2 linked regions of the Azospirillum brasilense genome follow. The protein of the gene in region 2 interacts with the protein of the main gene of each other region in a pairwise test. Links are inferred from orthologs where the notes say so. Each region holds a gene or a part of one and is shown on either strand. Other genes may lie near its edges.

Region 1 (3,292 bases), 110 kb from region 2 along the record:
TGGGACCAGTTCGCGAATTTCGAGAAGCGCGGTGAGGCCTTCGCCGACGCCGTGAACCGCCTCGAAGGCAACGCCGTTCCGGGGGACCGCGCCTGATGATGACCTTCGACCGCACCGATCAATCCATCTTCGGCCGCTGGTGGTGGACGGTCGACCGCTGGCAGCTCGCCGCGCTGGCGGTGCTGATGGCGCTCGGCACGGTCCTGATCACCGCGGCCAGCCCGCCGGTGGCGGAGCGCATCGGCATCCAGGACACCTTCTACTTCGTCGAACGCCACCTGATGATGCTGATCCCCAGCGTCGCCATCATGTGCGGCGTCTCGCTGCTCAGCCCGCGCGGCGTGCGGCGGGCGGCGCTGGCGGTCTTCCTGATTTCGGTGGCGCTGGTCTATGCGACGCTGGTCGTCGGCGTCGAGATCAAGGGCGCGCGGCGCTGGATCCACATCCCCGGCCTGTCGATCCAGCCGTCGGAGTTCGTGAAGCCGGCCTTCGCGGTGGTCGGAGCGTGGCTGTTCTCGCTGTCGCGCACCAACCCCGGCTTTCCCGGCACGATCCTGTCGATCCTGCTCTACGGCCTCACCGTCGGCGGCCTGCTGCTTCAGCCCGACCTGGGCATGACGGTGGTGGTGTCGGCGGTGTGGTTCTCGCAGTTCTTCCTGGCCGGGCTGAACATCATGCTGGTCGGCGGCCTGGGCGTGCTGGGCGTCGCCGGCCTCGTCGGCGCCTATTTCACGCTGCCGCACGTCCACAGCCGCATCAACCGCTTCCTCGACCCGTCGAGCGGCGACACTTATCAGGTCAGCCGTTCGCTGGAGGCCTTCGCCAACGGCGGGCTGATGGGCACCGGCCCCGGCCAGGGAACGGTGAAGTATTCGCTGCCGGACAGCCACGCCGACTTCATCTTCGCCGTCGCCGGCGAGGAGATGGGGCTGATCTTCTGCCTGATCATCATCATCCTGTTCGCCTTCATCGTGCTGCGCGGCTTCGCGCGGGTGTTCAACGACACCAACTACTTCGTGCTGCTGGCGGCGAGCGGCCTGCTGATCCAGTTCGGCCTGCAGGCGGCGATCAACATGGGCTCCGCCCTGCATCTGATGCCGACCAAGGGCATGACGCTGCCCTTCATCTCCTATGGCGGCTCCTCGCTGCTGGCGCTGGGCTTCGGCATGGGCATGGTGCTGGCGCTGACCCGCAAGCGCTTCGGCCCGGCGGAGTGACGCGCATGGCCGACACCACACAACGTCCCATCATCCTCGCCGCCGGCGGCACCGGCGGGCACTTCTTCCCGGCGGAAGCGCTGGCGCGCGAGCTGCTGGCCCGCGGCGAGGCGGTGGCGCTGGTCACCGACAAGCGCGGCCAAGCCTTCGGCGACAGCCTGCCGGAGGTGACGGTCCACCGCATCCGCTCCGCCGCCCCCGGCGGCAACCTGCTGGCCAAGATGAACGCGGCGTGGCAGATGGGCCTCGGCCTGCTCGGCGCCAACGCGCTGATGCGCCACCTGAAGCCGGCGGCGGTCGTCGGCTTCGGCGGCTACCCCTCCGTCCCCACGGTCTACGCCGCCGCGCAAGGCCGCGTGCCGGTGATGCTGCACGAGCAGAACGCCGTGCTGGGCCGCGCCAACCGGATGCTCGCCGCCGCCGCACGCCGCATCGCCGTCGCCTTCCCCGAGGTCGCCGCGGTGAAGGCGGAGCACCGCCCGCGCCTCGTCCGCACCGGCAACCCGGTCCGCCCCGCCGTCGCCGCCCAGCGCGACGCCGCCTACGCCGTTCCCGCCCCCGGCGGCCCCGTCCGCATCCTGGTGATGGGCGGCAGCCAGGGCGCGCGCGTCTTCTCCGAAGTCATTCCCGAGGCGCTGGGCCGGCTGCCCGCCGATCTCCGCGCTCGCATCCATCTGGCGCAGCAGTGCCGGCCCGAGGATCTGGAGGCCGCCCGCGCCGCTTACGCCGGCATGGGCCTCGGCGGGCTGGAGCTGGAGAGCTTCTTCCGCGACGTGCCGGACCGGCTGGCCGCCTGCCATCTCGCCATCACGCGGGCCGGCGCCTCGACCATCGCCGAACTGACCTGCATCGGGCGCCCCGCCATCCTTGTGCCATATCCCCATGCCATGGACGACCACCAGACGGCCAACGCGCGGCAGCTCGCCGCCGCCGGGGCCGCCTGGGTGATGGCGCAGCCGGACTTCACCGCCGACGCGCTCGCCGCCCGCCTGACGGAGCTGCTGGAGTCGCCGGACGCCCTGACCGCAGCGGCGCAGGCCGCCCACGGCTGGGGCATGGCCGACGCCGCGCGCCGGCTGGCCGACGCCGTGCTCGACATGATCGCCAACCCGAACCACGCCCGAACCAAGGAAGCCGCGGAATGATCAAGGCAACGCGCAGCACCATCGCACGCCCCCGCTCGTCCCGGCCCCCCTCGTCCCGGCCCCTGGGCGACTGGCCGGCGGACATGACGCGGACCGAAGGCGCCTGGAGCAACCGGCCGGAATGCCCGCTGCTGCCGCGCGCCGGCGCCGGTTTCCTGCGCGACCGCCTGCACGTCACGATCGGTTCCCAGCCCCTTCCCTACGGCCTGTCCGACATGGCCGTGGATGCCACCCTCAGCCTGATGCTCCGCCGCGGAAAGTAATCCAGACATGCGCGCCCTCCCCCTCTCGATCGGCACCATCCATTTCGTCGGCATCGGCGGCATCGGCATGAGCGGCATCGCCGAAGTGCTGCGCAACCTCGGCTACACCGTCCAGGGCTCCGACCTGGCGGAGAGCGCCAACGTCAAGCGCCTGCGCGGGCTGGGCATCCAGATCAGCATCGGCCACCGCGCGGAGAACATCGCCGGGGCCGCGGTCGTCGTCGTCTCCTCCGCCGTCAAGCGCGACAACCCGGAGGTCGTCGCCGCCCGCGCCGCCCTGGTCCCGGTCGTCCGCCGCGCCGAGATGCTGGGCGAGCTGATGCGTCTGAAATGGGCCATCGCCATCGGCGGCACCCACGGCAAGACCACGACGACCTCGATGGTCGGCAACATGCTGGAGCACGCCAACCTCGACCCCACGGTGATCAACGGCGGCATCATCAACGCCTACGGCACCAACACGCGGCTGGGCTCGGGCGACTGGATGGTCGTCGAGGCGGACGAGAGCGACGGCACCTTCATCAAGCTGCCGGCCTGCATCGCCGTGGTCACCAACATGGACCCGGAGCATCTGGACTATTACGGCACCTTCGACAACATGCGGGCCGCCTTCGACAGCTTCGTCCAGAACATTCCCTTCTACGGCTTCGCCGCGCTCTGCATCGAC
Region 2 (3,250 bases):
ATTGGGAGAGGATGGATGGACAGCGTGCGCGGGGCCGTGGTGGTCGTGACCGGAGCGTCGAGCGGGATCGGGCGGGCCACCGCCCTGACCTTCGCGCGGGAGGGTGCCCGGCTGGTGTTGGCCGCCCGGCGGGAGGCTTTGCTCGGAGAGGTGGCCGAGGAATGCCGGGAGTTGGGCGGCGAGGCCGAGGTGGTGCCCACCGACGTCACCGACGCTCAGGCCGTCCTCCGGCTGGCCAACCGGGCGATGCAGCTGAACGGCGGCATCGACGTCTGGGTGAGCAACGCCGGGGTCGGCGCCGTCGGGCGGTTCGAGGACACCCCGCTGGAAGCGCACCGCCGCGTCGTCGAGACCAACCTGTTCGGCCCCTTGTATTCCGCCCACGCCGTGTTGCCGCTGTTCCGCCGGCAGGGCCATGGGGTGCTCATCAACACCGTGTCGGTCGGGGCCTGGGCGCCCGCCCCCTACGCCGCCGCCTACGCAGCCAGCAAGTTCGGGCTGGAAGGGCTTCTGGAAAGCCTGCGGGCTGAGTTGGTCGACGCGCCGGGCGTCCATGTCTGCGGCGTCTATCCCTTCTTCACCGACACGCCGGGGATGTCCCACGGCGCCAACTACACCGGCCATCAACTGGACGCGGAAAGCCCCTTCTACGACGACCCGCAGGACGTGGCGGACACCGTGCTGTCCCTCGCCCTGCGCCCGCGCGCTCAGGCGATGGTCGGGGCGATGACCCCGCTGACCCGGCTGGGGCACGCGGTGGCGCCGCGCCTGATGGAGAAGATCGCCGGCTACGGCGCCCACCGCCATTTCAGCCGGACCCCACCCGCCGCGCCGAGCGACGGAAACCTGTTCAGCCCGGTGGAGCGCGGCCGCGGCGTCACCGGCGGCTTCCGCACCCCGCCGCCCGGCTGGGTGTCGCCCCTGCTCGTCGCCGGGGTCGCGGCGGCTGCCGCTGCGGCCTATGCCGGCTACGCGCGGAGCAAGAACGGAAACCACTGAGGGCTTTGCGTCCGGGAACGGGTTGGTCCAGAATGCCGGCCCGTTCCCGCAAGCCCCCGAGACCATCATGCCGAAGCCGACGACCCCGCGCGGCCGTCCGCCTGTCCCGTCCCCTGCCCGCTCCCCCCGTCCGGGTCCGGCCCGCGCCGGCAAGGAGGTGCGCCGGGAGGAACCACCGCGCGAGGAGCCGGGCAAGCTGTTCCGCGTCGCCGGCCTGTCCGCCGTGTCCGCCCTGTTCGCCCATGATGCGGCGCGGGTGGAGCGGCTGTTCTTCGAGGAGCGGCTGAAGGCGAAGACCGGCGACTTCTGCAAGGCGATGGCGGCGGCGCGCAAGCCCTACCGCATGGTGGAGGCCGACGAGCTGGCGAAGGTCGCCGGGACGGTGCTGCACGGCGGCGTCGTCGCGCTGATCGCGCCGCGCCCGGTCCCCGCCTTCGACACCGAGGCGGCGAAGCGCTGGGCGGCGGACGGACAACCGCTGCTGATCCTGGACGGGGTCGGCAACCCGCACAATCTGGGCGCCATCCTGCGCACCGCCGCCTTCTTCGGCCTGCGGCGCGTCGTGGTGTCGGACCATCCCGGACAGGCCCTGCCGTCGGAGTCCGCCTACCGCGTGGCCGAGGGCGGCTTCGAGTGGGTCGAGCTGTACCGGGCGGCCAACCTGCCGGCGGTCCTGAAGCGGCTGCGCGAGTCCCACCGGGTGGCCGGAACGGCGCTGGGCCGCGGCCGGACGGTGGTGACCGACCCGGCGGCGCTCGCCATGGGGGATCGACCCGCCGCCGTCGTGCTGGGCAACGAGGAGGACGGGCTTCCCCCCGCCACCCTCGCCGCCTGCGAGGACATCCTGACCCTGCCCGGCACCGGCCGCATCCAGTCGCTGAACGTGGCGGCGACCGCGGCCATCCTCATCCACGCGCTGGCCAAGCCGGGCTGACGGCCTGATCGCTCAGCCGCCCAGGGCGATGATCAGCACCAGCGCCACCACGATGACCGAGACGACGGGCAGCATGTCCACCCCGCCGCGGTCCCAGGTTGGCGCCCGGCGGGAGCCGTGATGCCCGCCGTGGGCGTGGCCCAGCCCCTCGTCGGCCCAGCCATGTTCGGACGGGCGGGCGCCAGGGGCGGACACGGCGGGGGCCGCCGGGCTGGCGATGGTGACCACGCCGGCCCCGCGCTGGTAATCGCCACCACCGCCGCCGCGCGGGCGCTTCAACCGCTCGTCGGTCAGTTCCACGTCGATGCCCGCGGCCTCCAGCCGCTCCACCACCACGGCGACTTCTTCCGGGGTCATGGTTTCCACCGGCACATCCTGGCCGAGTTGCTCGACGCTGAGCCGGTTGTTGTGCTGGCGCCCCTTGCCGATCAGGCGCTGGAGGGTGGCGTCGTCGATCGTCATCGTTCTCTCCCCGCGGTTCCACCTTGGACTGAACATTCCGAAGGGTAAACACGCGGGGCCGCGGAAGGCTCCCGCGCAAAGGCGACGACTTGCCTCCGGGGCGGGGCGACCCGACATAATCCCCAAATCCCCATCCCCAACTCCTACGCCATCGGAGAGGCCGAGATGCTCGGAATGTTCATGCGCAAGCCCCTGGCGCTGCCCAGCGCGGCGGAGGCGCTGCCCGGACGCGACACGCCGGTTCCCGTGCCGCCGCGCCACCACGTCAACGGCAACCCGCTGACCCCGCCCTATCCGGAGGGGCTGGAGATCGCCGACTTCGGGCTCGGCTGCTTCTGGGGGGCGGAGCGCAAGTTCTGGAAGGTGCCGGGCGTCTGGTCGACCATGGTCGGCTATCAGGGCGGCCATACGCCCAACCCGACCTACGAGGAGGTCTGCTCGGGCCGCACCGGCCACACCGAGGTGGTGCGCGTCGTCTACGACCCGGCCAAGGTCGGGTTCGAGGAACTGCTGCGCGTCTTCTGGGAGGCGCACGACCCGACCCAGGGCATGCGCCAGGGCAACGACGTCGGCACCCAGTACCGCTCGGCCATCTACACCCACACGGACGCCCAGCGCGCCGCCGCCGAGGCCAGCCGCGAATCCTATCAGGCCCGCCTGGAACAGGCCGGCTTCGGCCCGGTGACGACGGAGCTTCGCGAGGCCCCGCCGTTCTACTACGCCGAGGACTACCACCAGCAGTATCTGTCCAAGAATCCCGCGGGCTATTGCGGGCTGGGCGGCACCGGAGTGACCTGCGCGGCGTGAGGGGGACAGGATGAGAGGGGGCGGATCGCGGCGCGGCGCCCTCCTGTC

The links.
Region 1: the proteins of AMK58_RS03425 (region 2) and murG interact in binary tests that used the Escherichia coli proteins (3 or more experiments, as listed by UniProt). The link is inferred for Azospirillum brasilense from one-to-one orthologs.

The regions. Positions count from the first base shown.
Region 1 is NZ_CP012914.1:867,910-871,201, reverse strand. The notes cover bases 312-3,292. They hold murG (undecaprenyldiphospho-muramoylpentapeptide beta-N-acetylglucosaminyltransferase), read left to right. Parts: upstream 312-1,222; coding sequence 1,223-2,362; downstream 2,363-3,292. Other genes in these bases: murC (UDP-N-acetylmuramate--L-alanine ligase), read left to right, coding at 2,633-3,292; AMK58_RS03920 (hypothetical protein), read left to right, coding at 2,359-2,625; ftsW (putative lipid II flippase FtsW), read left to right, coding at 312-1,217. Also shown: murD (UDP-N-acetylmuramoyl-L-alanine--D-glutamate ligase), read left to right, coding at 1-96; more of ftsW, read left to right, coding at 96-311. UniProt on the Escherichia coli protein: Cell wall formation. Catalyzes the transfer of a GlcNAc subunit on undecaprenyl-pyrophosphoryl-MurNAc-pentapeptide (lipid intermediate I) to form undecaprenyl-pyrophosphoryl-MurNAc-(pentapeptide)GlcNAc (lipid intermediate II).
Region 2 is NZ_CP012914.1:754,515-757,764, reverse strand. Bases 61-2,999 are described here. They hold AMK58_RS03425 (TrmH family RNA methyltransferase), read left to right. Parts: upstream 61-1,066; coding sequence 1,067-1,933; downstream 1,934-2,999. Other genes in these bases: msrA (peptide-methionine (S)-S-oxide reductase MsrA), read left to right, coding at 2,561-2,999; AMK58_RS03420 (hypothetical protein), read right to left, coding at 1,946-2,395; AMK58_RS03430 (SDR family oxidoreductase), read left to right, coding at 61-999. Outside these bases: more of AMK58_RS03430, read left to right, coding at 16-60; more of msrA, read left to right, coding at 3,000-3,202.